3 regions of the Pseudoalteromonas sp. SR43-2 genome follow, and region 2 is predicted to be linked to each of the others. Evidence: predicted binding sites of a transcription regulator. Region 2 holds the regulator's gene; each other region holds the start of a gene.
The links. The regulator sigma-54, encoded in region 2, starts transcription at its own class of promoters, with help from an activator protein. The targets are predictions, from matches to a motif close to GTTGGCACGNNNNTNGNNT.
Positions count from the first base shown of each region.

Region 1: the regulator sigma-54 is predicted to act here: its motif matches at 2,405-2,423, upstream of H5120_RS07660 (BON domain-containing protein).
Region 3: the regulator sigma-54 is predicted to act here: its motif matches at 2,804-2,822, upstream of H5120_RS17630 (BON domain-containing protein).

Region 1 is NZ_JACJED010000006.1:208,994-214,309, reverse strand. It holds gene yaaA (peroxide stress protein YaaA) at 1-358, shown strand, start outside; gene H5120_RS07665 (mechanosensitive ion channel family protein) at 479-1,435, shown strand; gene H5120_RS07660 (BON domain-containing protein) at 2,011-2,331, opposite strand; gene srmB (ATP-dependent RNA helicase SrmB) at 2,605-3,831, opposite strand; gene H5120_RS07650 (tRNA1(Val) (adenine(37)-N6)-methyltransferase) at 3,907-4,605, shown strand; gene H5120_RS07645 (DUF4153 domain-containing protein) at 4,666-5,316, shown strand, end outside.
Region 2 is NZ_JACJED010000001.1:61,725-67,040, forward strand. It holds gene H5120_RS00320 (HPr family phosphocarrier protein) at 1-205, opposite strand, end outside; gene rapZ (RNase adapter RapZ) at 248-1,093, opposite strand; gene ptsN (PTS IIA-like nitrogen regulatory protein PtsN) at 1,112-1,564, opposite strand; gene hpf (ribosome hibernation promoting factor) at 1,569-1,856, opposite strand; gene H5120_RS00340 (RNA polymerase factor sigma-54) at 1,883-3,382, opposite strand; gene lptB (LPS export ABC transporter ATP-binding protein) at 3,452-4,177, opposite strand; gene lptA (lipopolysaccharide transport periplasmic protein LptA) at 4,174-4,719, opposite strand; gene lptC (LPS export ABC transporter periplasmic protein LptC) at 4,709-5,263, opposite strand; gene kdsC (3-deoxy-manno-octulosonate-8-phosphatase KdsC) at 5,260-5,316, opposite strand, start outside.
Region 3 is NZ_JACJED010000024.1:66,724-72,039, forward strand. It holds gene H5120_RS17610 (ABC transporter substrate-binding protein) at 1-305, shown strand, start outside; gene suhB (inositol-1-monophosphatase) at 359-1,162, opposite strand; gene H5120_RS17620 (VOC family protein) at 1,406-1,822, shown strand; gene H5120_RS17625 (LiaF domain-containing protein) at 1,861-2,529, opposite strand; gene H5120_RS17630 (BON domain-containing protein) at 2,858-3,424, shown strand; gene H5120_RS17635 (YqaE/Pmp3 family membrane protein) at 3,497-3,655, shown strand; gene H5120_RS17640 (hypothetical protein) at 4,047-4,544, shown strand; tRNA gene H5120_RS17645 (tRNA-Ile) at 4,798-4,874, shown strand.

The DNA of each region.
Region 1 (5,316 bases), on a different contig from region 2:
AAACTTATACGAGTTTTGGGGCAGCGTAATAGCGAACAAACTAAACGAAGTATTAAAAGCACAAGACGCGCAATACTTAGTTAACCTTGCTTCAAACGAATACTTTAAAGCGGTAGATAAAAAAGCATTAAATGCACAAATTATTACCCCACACTTTAAAGACTGTAAAAACGGTCAATACAAGGTAATTAGCTTTTACGCTAAAAAAGCACGCGGCATGATGGCGCGCTACATTATCGAAAATAAAGTAACGCAATTAAGTCAGCTTAAAGAGTTTACTGTGGCGGGTTATTACTTTAGCCCTGAGGCAACAGTTAAAGAGCTTGAGCCGGTATTTATGCGTGACGAACAAAATTAGCTCATAAGCTTAAATAAACAATTGAAAAGCCATGCATTGCATGGCTTTTTTGATACTGGCGTTATATTTGCAACTATATCTAATATTAATGAGATTATTAATTAAATAGGTGCAAACAAAATGATCAGTATTCCGTCAGTTGGCGAAGCCGAAAAACTAATAGAGGAAAAGCTCGGAGGGTGGTTTGATGTTGTTATCAGCCATATCCCTAATTTTATAGTGGCAATTGTAATTGCCATAGTATTTTCAATATTGGCGCGCTTTGCTGGCAAGCTGATGAAAAACGTGTTGCGCCGCTCTCTCGATTCAACGCAAATTGCCGATTTAATGGCGTCAATATTTAAAGTTATTGTGTTGTGCATAGGTTTATTTATAGCGCTCGATTTTGTTGGCTTAAAAGGCACTGTTACTTCGTTACTTGCTGGTGCGGGTATTGTGGGTTTAGCCATTGGTTTTGCGTTTCAAGACATGACCGAAAACCTAATTGCAGGTATAGCAATGGGTGTACGTAAGCCATTTAAAACAGGTGACGTAATAGAAACCGATGATGTGTTTGGTTCAATACATTCTATAAACCTACGTAACACACTAATAGAGAGCTTTTACGGGCAATTAATACTGGTGCCAAACAAAGTCTTATTTAGAAATATACTCAAAAATTACACCACTTTAGGTGTTAGGCGCATAGAAGTGCCAGTGGGCATTTCGTACGGTGACGACATAGAAAAAGCAAAAGACGTTATAGTCGATAAAATTAACGAATTTGACTTTGTAATACGCAAAGACGAAACCGCCGTATACGCCGAAGGTTTTGGCGACAGCAGTATTAACTTACTGGTGTGGTTTTGGATTAAATACCCAGGCGAGCCTGACTTTATGACGGTACGCCACAAAGGTGTTGTTGCCGTTAAGCAAGCATTAGACGAAGCTGATATTAGTATTCCTTTCCCAATTCGTACGCTCGACTTTGGCATTAAAGGGGGTGAAAAACTTGATGCCATGATAAGCGATAAAATAAGCCAGCAGTCATCCAATAAAGACAGTAGCGACGGTGCTGACTCTAGCCAAAGTGAGTAATTTAGTTAAAACTCATTAGGCAAAAGCATTGGGAAATAGTTACTTACCAATAGCGCATTTTTACAGAGTAAAAATGCGCTTTTTTTATAAACGGATTATTAGCTAAAAGTTTAAATACCTAGTTTTGTGTTTATTGAATATCAATTCTGATTAGTTGCGTTTGGCCATGGGAGTATTAACAAGTAAAAGTAGTGTTTACCCAACGATTTTTTTACTGCCTTGCCGCACACTCTGAAATAACGCTCTCATCTATTTCAATAACTAAATAAATCATCTTTTTTAAGCCAGTTAGGTCGGCTAAAGAATGTGTGTAAGCTTTTTCAGTATCAATTGGGTTAACTTAAGGGTTAAAAGAGCGAAGACAAACACGCTAGCATCAATTCTAAATCTATCTTCTTAAGTATAAGTGTGAGCTATCGCTTTAGGGTGAGGAATAATCGTATTGCTTAGGCTTTATTTTATCTTTTTCACAGCTGTAAAACTTGCCTTAAAAAGAATATAAAAAAGCGCAGCTTGTGTTGGAGTAACAAGCCGCGCTTATGAATTAGTTATACAAATAGGTTTTGTGGTGCGTATTAAATAACGCTAATTTTGTTACGAATGATTTTAACCCCATCTATATTTTCTAAAAACTTTTGAGCTAGTGCGCGCTGAAAACCAGTTTGTGCTTCACCGTATAAATCTACTTCACCATTTTTTACCTGCACACGAATATCACTTAACGCCAGGTTAGGGTTAGTTCGTAGGGTGTTGGTGATAGTTTGTTGTAGGTTAGGTTGAGTGGCTACACTGCTTACTACGGCCATGTTGGTTGCTGCACTTACCTTTGTAGCGCAAGCTAATAAAAATAAACAACAAAATGATACTAAAGCGATAGTTAACTTGAAGCGGTTCATAACTTAATCCTTACATTACGGTGAATAGTGCAGCCACAAAATGGAAATTCCATCGGCTAGGTTATCTTTGTAGTTACAATTTCGGTGCCAATATTAACGCTATGAAATATAAGGTAATTTTATTAAGTGGGAATTAAGGTGGGCAAAAATTACATTTAAATGAGTATGAGTTACATGCTTGGGTTACATATGTAACAGGTACAAACACCAGAGCCTGTAAGGCTTGCATTAAAAAAGCCGACAAAAGTCGGCTTAGAATAAAAATATGTTAGGTTACTTTTTCTTTTTAACCTTGGCCTTTTTCTTGGCTTTCATTTTTACTGGATCTTTACGCTTTTTAGCCGGCGGCTTAGCTTCTTTATGCTGTGGCTCAACACCTTTAATTACACGGCGTTTTAGTTTTTGTTCAACGTAGCGCTCTACTTTATACAAAATACCAATGTCGTGTGCTTCAACTAATGATATTGCAATCCCTTTTTTACCAGCACGGCCAGTACGACCAATACGGTGTACGTATACGTCGGCAGTGCGCGGCATATCAAAGTTAATAACGTGGCTAATGTCAGATACGTCAATACCACGTGCAGCTACGTCGGTAGCAATTAAGATACGTGTTTTGCCACTGTGGAAGTTTTCCATGGCTTTCATACGTTTGTCTTGTGGCATTTCGCCGCGTAACCAAGCTGCTTTAACGCCATTATTGGTTAGCTCGCCAATCAGTGTTTCTAAACGCTCACGGGTTTTAACAAACACAATTGCTTTAGTCACGTCTGGACCATTTAAGGTATTTACTAAAAGCTCTAGTTTGTGATGATAGTCATCGGCTAAATGTACCCACTGGTGAATTTTAGCTTTTTCTTTACGTGACGATTCAGCTTCAAGCAGTGCAGGGTCGTTTAATGTTTTTTCAGCAAACCTTTCTACGCTGTCACCTTCGAGTGTTGCTGAGAATAAAAAACATTGGCGACGATTTTTAGCTTCGTCACAAATACGGCTCATTTCTTTTTTGAAACCCATGTCTAACATGCGATCTGCTTCATCGATAATAAGCATTTCTACGTGTTCAGCATGAAAGTTTTCGGTTTCTAGGTATTCCATTAATCGACCTGGTGTGGCGATTAAAATATCGTTATTTTTTTCGAAAATTTCTTTATGCGTGCCGTAGTTAATACCGCCTGTTACTACACCAATTTTTAGGTGTGTGCGTTTAGCTAGCAGTTCACATTGTTCATGAATTTGATAAGCCAACTCACGAGTCGGGGTCATAACGAGGACGCGCGCAAAACCAGGATCACGACGTGGGAAATCCAGTAAGTACTGAATAGCCGGAATTAAAAATGCCGCTGTTTTACCTGTACCAGTAGGCGCAGATGCTAAAATATCGCGCCCCTGTAGTGCTTCAGGAATAGCTTGTTGTTGAATGCTGGTTGGCGTCTCGTAGCCCATTTTATTAATGGCATCGAGTAGCTTGTTATCAAGATCAAATTCAGAAAATTGCATAGAGTGTCTAAAATAAGGGACAATTACCCTGATTATACGCGCTATGCTGCGCTTGGTGAATGAAAAGGTGAAAAAATGTCTGGTTTTGTATTTAAACAATTTAAAGTTGAACACGACCACTGTGCAATGAAAGTTTCTACCGATGGCATTTTGCTTGGCGCATGGGCTAATTTAAGCGATGCAAAGTCATTACTTGATATAGGCACAGGCACCGGCTTACTAGCATTAATGTGTAAGCAGCGCAGTAATGAGCTTGATATAACTGCGGTAGAAATTGACGAAAGCGCCTATACCCAAGCATTACAAAATGTAGCTAATAGCCCGTGGCCAACTATAAGTATTACGCACCAAACTATTCAACGCTTTAGTAGTGAAGTTAAATTTGACGTGGTTATCTCTAATCCACCGTATTTTAATCACAGTTTAAAAGGCGATAATGTTGCGCGTAATACCGCACGCCATACCGACGGCCTAAGTTTTGAAGAGTTAATTAATGCGTTTAAACATTTAAGCCATAGTGGTTCCCGCTTTAGCTTAATACTCCCAAGCGTTGAAGGCGCATTATTTATTGAGCTTGCTACTCAAAATGGGCTTTATTTAAATGCTCATTGCCAAGTAAAAGCCACGGCCAATAAAGAGATTAGCCGCAGTTTAATGACATTTAGCTACGTAAAAAGCGATTTAGAATCATCAACCCTGTGTATTAGAAACTTAGATAATACTTACACCGCTGATTATATAGCCCTATGCAAAGCATTTTATTTGAAAATGTGAAGCAATTGTAAAATAGGAACGAATAACGCAAACTGACTAAAACCATTGTTGAGAACAGATATGGATAGTCAGTTACCAAAATCTTTTATAATTATACTTGCCGTATTACAGGCTATTGCTCTTACCCTTTTGTATAGCAGTATAGAAAATAATGTGTGGCCAGCAACAAGCCCTACATGGTTAGTCTCACTTATTACATTTTCTATGAGCTTTCCTTTATTAATGCTAATGACCGTTAATAAAAATAATATAAAAACGTCGTTGCTTTTAATCCTTCCTTTTTCCTTGTTGTTATCTTTATTGGGGGCGTATGTTGGCTTTCAGCAAGAGCCTCAAGAGTACGTAAGTAATAACACTTTAATGTCAGTTTTTATTTTTACTAGTTTAATAGCTGGCTTTAAAGGCCTTATGTACATACAACAATTTGGTAGCTCAGAAAATGTTAGTTACAGTCGTTTATTTAAGCTCTCTTGGCGTAATTTTATAATATTTGGAGAATGCTGGCTGTTTGTACTTATTTTTTGGGGAATTCTAAATTTAGGTGCGGCTTTATTTGATATTTTAGATATAGAATTTTTCTCTGAGCTACTAAGAAATGAATGGTTTTGGATCCCAACCTTAACCCTCGCATTTGCCTTTGCGAGTGTCATATTTAGAAAGCTTTTGAACATTGAAGATAATATCGCTTTTTTACTACAAACTTTAATTAAG
Region 2 (5,316 bases):
GGCCTTTACAAACAACTTTAACTTCTTTTCCTTGGCTACTTTCAAGTAACATTAGTGCAAGTACGCTATCGCCTGCTGCTTCTTTGTCATCTTGGAATAATGTGATTGTCGCATCAAATTGTACTGCTAATTGCGCAAGCACAGTAGCTGCTCTGGCGTGCAAGCCTAATTTGTTTTTTATTAAAAAGGTATCTTCACAATGCATAACTTACTCTACCTAAGCTGAACAGGTGATTATTCAGCTATATTATTTTTCTTGTTCGCGATGGCGAATTTTTACATTGGGATGTGTCATTGCAAAACTTTCACCGATAGTTTGCGCTAAATACACAGAACGATGTTGCCCGCCTGTACACCCAATAGCAATGGTTAAATAACTGCGGTTATTTCGTTCTAAATGCGGTAACCACGTTTGTACAAATGTTTGAATTTGCCATGTGAATTTTTGCACTATGCTGTGATTAGCTAAATAGTCTTTAACCGGTTGATCTAACCCATTTAAAGGCTTTAACTCTGGTTCCCAGTGTGGATTTGGTAAAAAGCGTGCATCAAATACGTAGTCTGCTTCTTTTGGTATACCGTGTTTAAAACCAAATGATTCAAATGTGACAATCAGTTGCTTATCTTTTTTACCTAAAATCTTTTCACGAATAGATTCAGCGAGTTGATGAACACTTAAATCAGTCGTATCTATCATAAAGTCGGCGCGAGTGGTTAATACATCAAGTAATTCTTTTTCTTTTTTGATGGCTAAATCAAGCGGCAACGAGTCTATTGATAGTGGGTGTAATCTGCGTGTTTCAGAAAAGCGTTTGATCAATGTCTGATCGTCGCTATCTAAATAAAATAACGTAGGGTTTGCAAAGCCTGGTAAGTATTCAAGAATATCGTTAAATTCATCTTGTTCTTTAGGGATGTTGCGCACATCTATGCTAACAGCAATTTTATCGTAGCTATCAGACACACTGCGAACTAATGAAGGTAGTAGGTTTACTGGAATATTATCAACGCAATAATAACCTAAATCTTCTACAACGCGCAAAGCAACCGACTTTCCAGAACCAGAACGGCCGCTTATGATAATTAACTCCATTTAACACCCTTTATAAAACTATGATTGATCGACAATAACTTGGTAAAGCTCAGTATCAGATTTTGCACTGCGTAACTGTTTACAAAAATCTTTGTTGTTTAGTTTATCAGCAATGGTTGCTAGAGTCTTTAAGTGCTGCTGGTTATCGCCATCTGGTACGATGAGTGCGACAAAAATATCAACAGGGCGATTATCGATTGCATCAAAGTTTATTGGAGTTTCGCTAACGAGCACTAAAGCCAAAGGCTCTTCTGCACCGCTCATTCTTCCATGAGGAATAGCAATGCCACGCCCTATACCTGTACTACCTAATTTCTCTCTGCTCATTAAAGCATTAAGAATATCTTGTTGCGGTAAATACGGAAGTTTGTCGTGAGCAAGTTCGCTAATGAACTCTAAAATTCTTTTTTTGCTATTAAAAAGGACCGCAGCTTTGCTGCAGTCCTGGCATATAAGTGAACTTAATTTCATCATATTAGTGTCGAGCAAGCTTCTCTTTGTGTTTGATTACTTGGCGATCGAGCTTGTCGATCAACGAGTCAATAGCGGCATACATATCTTGATGTTCTGTAGAGGCAAATAGCTCAGCACCGCTTACGTGTATTGTGGCTTCTGCTTTTTGATTTAACTTTTCTACATCGAGAATGACATGAACATTATTAATATGATCAGAGTGTCTTTCAAGCTTCGCAAATTTAGTATTAATATAGTCTCTTAGTGAATCGGTTAATTCTACGTGACGACCAGTTAAGTTTAGTTGCATAAGCATTACCCTCTTAGTTTAGCGTCTTAAATCAGACTTTTACGCTGATTTGACGGTGGAATAGCAAGAGATTCGCGGTATTTTGCGATTGTACGTCTCGCTACTTTAATTCCTTGCTCAGCCAATATATCCGCTATTTTGCTATCACTCAATGGTTTTGCTGAGTTTTCTGCTGCGATTAATTTTCGGATAAGCGCACGTATTGCTGTAGATGAACATTCACCACCGTTTTCAGTACTTACATGGCTTGAGAAAAAATATTTAAGCTCAAATATACCACGGGGTGTATGCATGTACTTTTGAGTAGTCACACGCGAAATTGTCGATTCGTGCATTTCTACCATTTCAGCGACATCATTTAAAACCATTGGTTTCATGGCTTCAGGGCCATGTTCAAAAAAGCCTTGTTGTTGCTTAACAATACAATTAGTAACTTTTAATAGCGTGTCGTTTCTACTTTCTAAGCTTTTAATAAACCATTTAGCTTCTTGTAAATGTGAGCGGATAAACTGGCTGTCGCCACTTGATTTTACAGTGCGAGACATTGCCGCGTATTGGCTATTAACACGAATTTTAGGCATGCTATCTGGGTTTAATTCGACAACCCAGCGGCCTTTAATTTTTTTAACTGACACATCAGGAATAACATACTCAGATTCTTCCCTTACAATAGTATCTGCAGGTTTTGGGTTGAGAGTATGTATTAGTGTCATCACTTCTTTAAGCTCTTCTTCTTTAAGCTTAGTTTTTTTCATTAATGTACGATAGTCGCGAGCTGCTAATAGATCAATATGCTCGGTTAAAATCATTTTCGTTTCATTAATGTAAGGTGTTTCTTTATCAAATTGATTAAGCTGAATACACAAACACTCTTGTAAACTACGTGCGGCAATACCCACAGGATCAAACAGTTGGATGCGTTTTAATACCGCTTCAATTTCATCAAGTTCGACTTCGTTATCATCTTCGTTTTCTTGATTAAAGCTTTCTAAAATCTCTTCGCAGCTTAATGTTAAAATACCTGAATCATCGACGGCCTCTACAATCGCAATAGCGATGGCTTCATCGGTAGGGCTAAATGGCGTTAGTTGTAATTGCCACATTAAATACTCATGGAGCGTTTCAGTAGAGGCGCCTTGGTATATTGATTCGTCTTCAGGCATTGGACCTGATGAGGCTGCAGGAGCGGCACTCATGTACTCATCCCAACTAACATCCATAGCCATGTCGTCACTTAGCGTGTCTTTTGCAAGTGCTTCACCAGTATCTTGTTCATATTCGCTCGGAGCATCATCAGCAGATGCGCTAACAGTTATGTCATCGGTATCAGCTTTTTGCTCGTTTTTACCAGCAGCGTCTTCAGAATAGTCTGCCTCTTCAACCTCTAATAGTGGATTACTGTCGAGAGCTTCTTGTATTTCTTGCTGGAGATCCAATGTACTGAGTTGCAACAAACGAATAGCTTGTTGCAGCTGTGGAGTCATTGTAAGTTGCTGGCCCATGCGCAGCTGTAGTGATTGCCTCATGTATCTCTAACAATCCTTTTATGTTGTTATAATTAATACTAGCAGATGCTTAAAGACATGGCGTAAATGTTACAGCCTAAATTGCTCGCCTAAATAAACATCGCGTACTGTTTTATCATTTAATACGTGTTCTGGAGTACCTGATGCAATCAGCTCCCCATGAGAAACAATGTAGGCTTTTTCGCAAACATCAAGGGTCTCTCTTACGTTATGGTCGGTAATTAATACTCCAATCCCACGATTTTTAAGATGTTCTATTATTTTCTTTATATCTAATACCGAAATAGGGTCAACACCGGCAAACGGTTCATCCAGTAATATAAATTTAGGATCTGCTGCCAGCGCTCGTGCTATTTCTACACGACGACGTTCTCCACCCGATAATGCCATACCTTGGCTATCACGAATGTGTTGTATGCTAAATTCATCTAATAAGTTATTGAGCGTATCTTCTCTGGCTTGTTTATTTAGTTCTTTGCGCGTTTCTAAAATGGCCATTAAGTTTTGATAAACAGTCAGCTTTCTAAAAATTGATGACTCTTGCGGTAAGTAGCCTATGCCTAATCTAGCACGACTATGCATAGGTAAAAGAGTAATATCGTTATCATCAATAGATATTTTACCTTTGTCGCTAGGAACAAGCCCTACGATCATATAAAAAGTCGTTGTTTTACCAGCACCGTTAGGGCCAAGTAAGCCAACTATACTGCCAGCTTGTACTTCGAGGCCGACGTTTTTTACAACTTCACGACCTTTATAGCTTTTTGCCAATAGTTCTGCTTTTAATGTGCTCATGGTTGACCTTTATCGCCTTTTTTACTTTTTTTAGTTTCGATCGGTACTAAAATTGTGTGAACGCGGTCAGTTGAGTTTTCATCTTTTTCGGCACTGATGAGCTGCTGCTCTATGTCGTAGGTAATGCTTTTAGCATTTATTTTTTGTCCGGCTTGCGATACTTGTGCATTACCAACAAGCGTTAAAAAACGCTTAGATACATCATAACGTACTTCGTCAGCACTGGCGCTCATAGTCGTGCCATCTGATTGCTTTTCTTCAAAGTGCGCAGGGCTACCTGTGGCAATTAATAATTGTTTATTATCACCAAGTTCATCGCGTTTGTGTACTTCGAGGCGATCGGCTGTAATGCGGCGATTACCGTGAATTATCTCAACGTTTTTCTCAAAAATCCCGACATTAGCTTTTAATTGACCTTCTTGCTTGTCGGCACTTATTGAAATTTGATTGGCAGCAGGTTGCGTGTTTTGCTCTGCAGCACTACTATTAAACGCTAGTATAAGTGTAGGAATTATAAGTGATTTTAATATTTTATTGGTCATAATATATGGTTCGCGTATGGTTAATTAGTTTTATCACTTCGGTTTTTAAGTCGGCCTCTAGGCCTTTACCAGTGATTTTTAAATTGGGTCCAGTGATAATGACGGGTTGCTCCGAACGCATTGTTAATAGCTTTATATCTACCTGAATATTATCAGCATTGATTTTGTCTATCATGGCGTTATCGGTTAAATTTTTGGCAACCACATTACCTTCTAAAATTAATTGTTTATCTTCGTATAATGTTGCTTCGTCTGCATTTATTTGCCACGTTTGTTGTTCGTTATATAAAGTAAAAATGGGTTTTTCGAAAAACGTGAAACCTAATTGCTGGTATAGCTCCATTTTAGCCGCAGTGACTTTGTGGCTAATTTTACCTTGCTCATCATAGGCTGTCTGTTTGAGCTCAATAGCAATGTAATCAGGCTTAGCAATAACTTCTGGCTCAGCCTGAGGCACAATATTTGTTTGTGTAAAATAAGGGTACCAAAGCCAAACCATACAGCTAATGAATAAAACGCTTAATATTATGCGCGCTGCATTCATGAACTAGTGCCTTGTGTAGTCAATGTTTTACCATTTTCAAGCATGAGCAAATC
Region 3 (5,316 bases), on a different contig from region 2:
GTGCAGGGCGTATTGATTACTTCCCACGTTCATTTATCGAGGTTAATTCAGAGCTAGCGGCAAATAAACAAAGTAACCTAGTGATAGTACCTAATTTATATATGAGTTATCCAACAGGGTTTTATTATTTTGTATCAAATAGTAAGCCAGAGCTTGCAGTGGCAATTAAAAAAGGGCTTGAGATAATGCAAAAAAATGGCGAGTTTGATGCTTTATTTGATGAATATTTCGCAAAAGATTTAAACTCGTTACCTTATGAAAAAGGTAAAACAGTAGAGTTGAAGCTAGATAACCCTTATTTTTAGGCACAAAAAAAGGAGCCTGGGCTCCTTTCTAGTATGCTATTAATAGCATTTAATTAGCGAAGTAACGACTCAGTTAATACTGGACGAATTTCGCGAATAATTGCTTGAGTCAGTTTTGGTGAACCACAGATAATATTGCCGCTGTGGTTATAGTTATTACCACCGGCAAAATCTACAACCATACCGCCCGCTTCTTTAACCATTAGTTCGCCCGCAGCAGAGTTCCAAGGTTTTAAACCAATTTCAAAAAATCCATCAACACGGCCAGCTGCAACGTATGCCATATCTAAAGCAGAACAACCTGCACGGCGAATATCAGCAGTGTGTACAAATAATGCTTTAAACGCTTCAGTGTATGCATCCATGTGGTTTTTGTTTTTGAAAGGGAAACCAGTAGCAAGTACAGTGCCTGCAAGAACCGTAGTTTTGCTAACGCGTAGACGTTTACTGTTTAACTGAGTGCCTTGACCGCGAGATGCAGTGAAAAGCTCACCACGAATTGGATCATAAATAACAGCTTGGTCTAAACGACCTTTAACTTTAAGTGCGATAGAAACCGCGTAATGAGGGATACCTTTGATGAAGTTAGTTGTTCCATCGATAGGATCTACAATCCATTGGTAATCATCATCCTTGCCTTTATGCTCACCTAGTTCTTCACCAACAATTGAGTGAGTAGGGTAAGACTGTAAAATAGTGTCACGAATTACGGCTTCGGCTTCTTTATCAATGTTAGTTACTAAGTCGTTAGCGCCTTTTTGTTGCACTTCAACTTTTGATAAATCTTCACTTGCGCGAAGTAAAATTTTGCCTGCGTTGCGCGCAGCGCGAACCGCAATGTTTAACATTGGATGCATGGTATTACCTTTGGGTTGTAAAAGAACGTTTATATATTTCAGCCGGCGTATTTTAGCGACTTTTGCCATAAAGTAAACAATAAACCCTAAATACTTGTGTTTGTTTTTTATACAAGATTGAAAAGTTTAAATATTTTTAAAAAATAATTATCTGCATTTAAATAAATTAATTTTAAACAACACTTTACCTAAAGTTAACTTGAGGTTTTATCGTACTCCTAACTTAACTGATAGGATAACATTATGTATTTAGAGCACGTAAACTTAGTCGCGAGTGATATAGATAGTATGCTTACATTTTATCGCGCTGTATTTCCACATTGGTCGATTAGAAGTGAGGGCAGAGGCGATTGGCATGGAAAACCAAGACGCTGGGTACACTTTGGAGATGACACGCATTACATTGCGATAAGCAGTCATGGTGAAGGTGAAAACAGAAACTTATCGGGCCATCAAATTGGTTTTGCACACTTTGCTTATGTAACTAATAATTTAAGCACAGTAGTAATGCGCTTAAATAAAGTGGGTTTTACTCTAAGCAAGCAAGGTAGCGAGAATCCTTTCAGAAAGAATGTCTACTTTATTGATCCTGCAGGGTTTGAAGTTGAGTTTGTAGAATATTTAAGTGATATACCAAGCGAGCGAAATAACGATTTATAATAAAATACTAAGCAGCACGCTAAAGTGCTGCTACTCAATTATAGTGAGCGGTTATTATTACCCGTGCCAAACTGGGTCTTTAGCTCATTTGCAAAGCTTATAAATTTTTCTTTAATTGTGCGCTTTATTTTCACTTCAACCGAGCCCATTACTGCCTTTCCTTCAATATGAATTGTAGGGCCTTGGCGTTTGTTAAGCGACACAGATTTATTTTCAAGGCTACTTAAAATACAAAACATTTTAGACACTACATTGACATGCTCTGGTACGTAAATTTCATCGCTACCAAAAATACAGTTAACGTGAATAGTTACATTTTGATGCGCAAAAATAGCATCGGTAAAATCAAGCACCACCGATCCCATAAAGTTACTCAAATATATATTTTTTGGCACAACCCACTGACCACTTCGCTCGTTAGATCCTAAAATACTGCGTAATGTAAAATCATCATCACTGTTTTGCTGTGCACTATAATGTGGTGTAAATTGCGATTGTTTTTCTGCTTTATATTGCTGATCGGTATTAAGTGTTAAGTCTTCTACTAAGGCTAGCAGAGCTTCGTTATTAGGTGCATCCATCGCATTATCTAAACGTCTTTCAAATGCATCAACAGAAATAACACCATGACTGTAATTATAAATTAATTGATCAATCACTTGTTCGCGTACTTGCTCTATTGGGCGGTCTTCAACTTTTACAGACATGAGTTATTCCTTATTATATTTACTATTGATACTGCTCTTGTAGTTAGGCTGCAAACCGCGTACCAAATATAATTTCATTAATTATCAATTGGTTATTTTTTAACGGTGTTTTTTGTTTTGTTATATTAACGATAGATTAACCAAAAGAGCAATTATCTAGCTATTTTCACTATTTGAGAAAGTTTTACCGAGTAGCCTGTAAATAGTTACACAAACATAGATAAGGTTTTATCTTTTAATTAATTCAAGTCTTTGAATTTTAAGTATAAATAAAGTTGGCCTGAAGCTCGCATTAGTTAAAGTGTCTTTAATCAAAAGGAGAAAGATTATGAAAACATTTAACAAATCTATTATCGCAGCTCTAGTTCTTGGTACTACGGCTATGGGTGCCCAAGCAAACAGCTGGGAAAACGAAAGTAAAGATGCTTGGATTGATGGTAAGGCAGAAACCGTTCTACTTATGAACACTAATCTAAACAACTTTGACATTAACACTGATGTAAAAAATGGCAAGGTAGTACTTACAGGTAAAGTTAATAGTGAACTCGATAAAGAGCTAGCAGAAGAACTTGTACTTAGCCTAGATGGTGTAACTGATGTTGATAACAGCCTTACTGTTGTTAAAAGCATGGACACCGAAGATAAAAGCACCGACATGATGGACGATGATGATAACGACCTAACGGACGCTAAAATCACCACTGTAATCACAACTCGCTTCCTGTTTGACTCAGAAGTAGGTGGTACAGACATTGATGTTGATACCGACAACGGTGTGGTAACTCTGAATGGCTCTGTAGAGTCTGAAGCTGAAAAGCAACTAGCAGTTAAAATTGCTAAAAATGCTGAAGATGTTCGCGACGTAGTTGATAAACTAGCTATTGTTGCTGAATAATACAGTATAGTTAAGGCCCAGTAATACTGGGCTTTAAGTCTTTTCAATGTTTAATTTAAATGGAGTTTTATCATGGATATTATTCGTATAATACTTTCGGTTTTATTACCGCCATTAGGTGTGTTTTTGCAAGTTGGCTTAGGTATGCATTTTTGGTTAAATATTCTATTAACACTGCTAGGTTATTTCCCAGGGTTAATACATGCAATCTACATTATTGCGAAAAAATAATGACAGATTATATATTGTGTAAGCCGACTACTGAGGTTTAGCTAAATACTTTAGTACCGATCGGCTCACAATATTAGTTTTTAAAGAATTTTTAGATAGTTTTTAGATAGTTTTTTAGGTTAAATCCAATTTTTAACGCCCTTCAACCCATTGATTTACTTCCTTAACTCTCTCCCAATATTATTTTAAAACTATACTTATTGTTTACTAATAAGCTTTCCAGCTAACAGTCGCGCTCAGATTCTGACTTGATGCCATTTAGGAAATCTTCAACATTAGTGTGTTTATACATCTATAATATACAATCAAATACTTTATTATTTAGTGACAATATTACCTTCACTTCTAGTGTTATCATTAAACTAGGTTTTAGGCATATTGAGGCAGTTAATTGAATATTCGACTTATAATGTCAGGCGTTGTGTCTTTCGTTTTTTATTTTAGTTGGGCCTACTGGGCAAATAGTGCGGCAGACATTGCTAAATCGGTTACGCTTCAAGCTGCATTAGTGCAAGGTTTGTATAGTGGATTTGTAACGCTGTTTTTTACCTTTATTTTAGAAATGGTCGTCAACAAGTATAAGTTTAGTTATGTAACGCTTGCGTTTGTAACTCCAATTATTTGTATGTTTCATTCTAAAACACCACAAAACGTAGCAATACGACAAAGCTTCAATAATGCAATTAACTCTAGCGCCTCGTATTTAAGTAACAAAAAAATAGCAGGTGTACTTTTTGCGCCTATTATTCCGATTACTGTTCAATCGAGCTTAGTGATTATGGTGAATGTAATTAATCAGACACCTAATTTGGCACTTACAGTAGCCCCAAGCATATTTTTTACAGCCTTGTATGCCTACACATATATGTCAGCTTTGCTTAAAAAGTAGAGGGTTAAATATAAAAGACTATATGGGATAGGTTTTGTTTATAATTTAATACAGTGAATAGCACGGTAAATACCTTACATTTTATGTTTATGCCCACTTAAAAGATTACTATTTAAGCAGTTAGCTTGTTGATTGTTAAAATAAAGGTTTTTGGTAGTGACAAGCACCTAAAAAGTTTTTATACTGCAACCCGCTTTAGTCGCTCTGTGACTGAACGCTTCAAAAATTAACTGCCTGGCAGTTATATAAAGTTGGCCCCTTAGCTCAGTTGGTTAGAGCACACGACTCATAATCGTTAGGTCCCCAGTTCGAGTCTGGGAGGGGCCACCACTTTTACAAATTTCCCAAGTAAATACCTATCCAAATTATTTAAAGCTACATTAATTTAATATTGTGTAATTTTTATTCTTTAGTTACCCCTAATAATAAACGTAATCTAAATAAAATTAATCCATAGATTAAGCTAAGCTTTCTTAAATTTGGAATAGTGCGAATGCACTATTAAATTCCAGCGTTAGATCAGATGCTTTGCTTTATAAGTGACAGTGTTCAGCATTTAATTTCAGAATTAAAAAAGCCCCTATTGGGTAATGCCAGTCAGTTAAGCTGACTGGCATCTTTCTTTTTATGAGGATACTTAGATGGTTTTGGCTTAACCCATCGGGATATCTTCTATCCTCTCGTCTAGCTGGAAGCTTAAATAAGAGCAGTGTATTGAGTAAGTGTTGCCAGTGTATTGGAATGTTCCCTGGGCTCATTATAGATACTGACG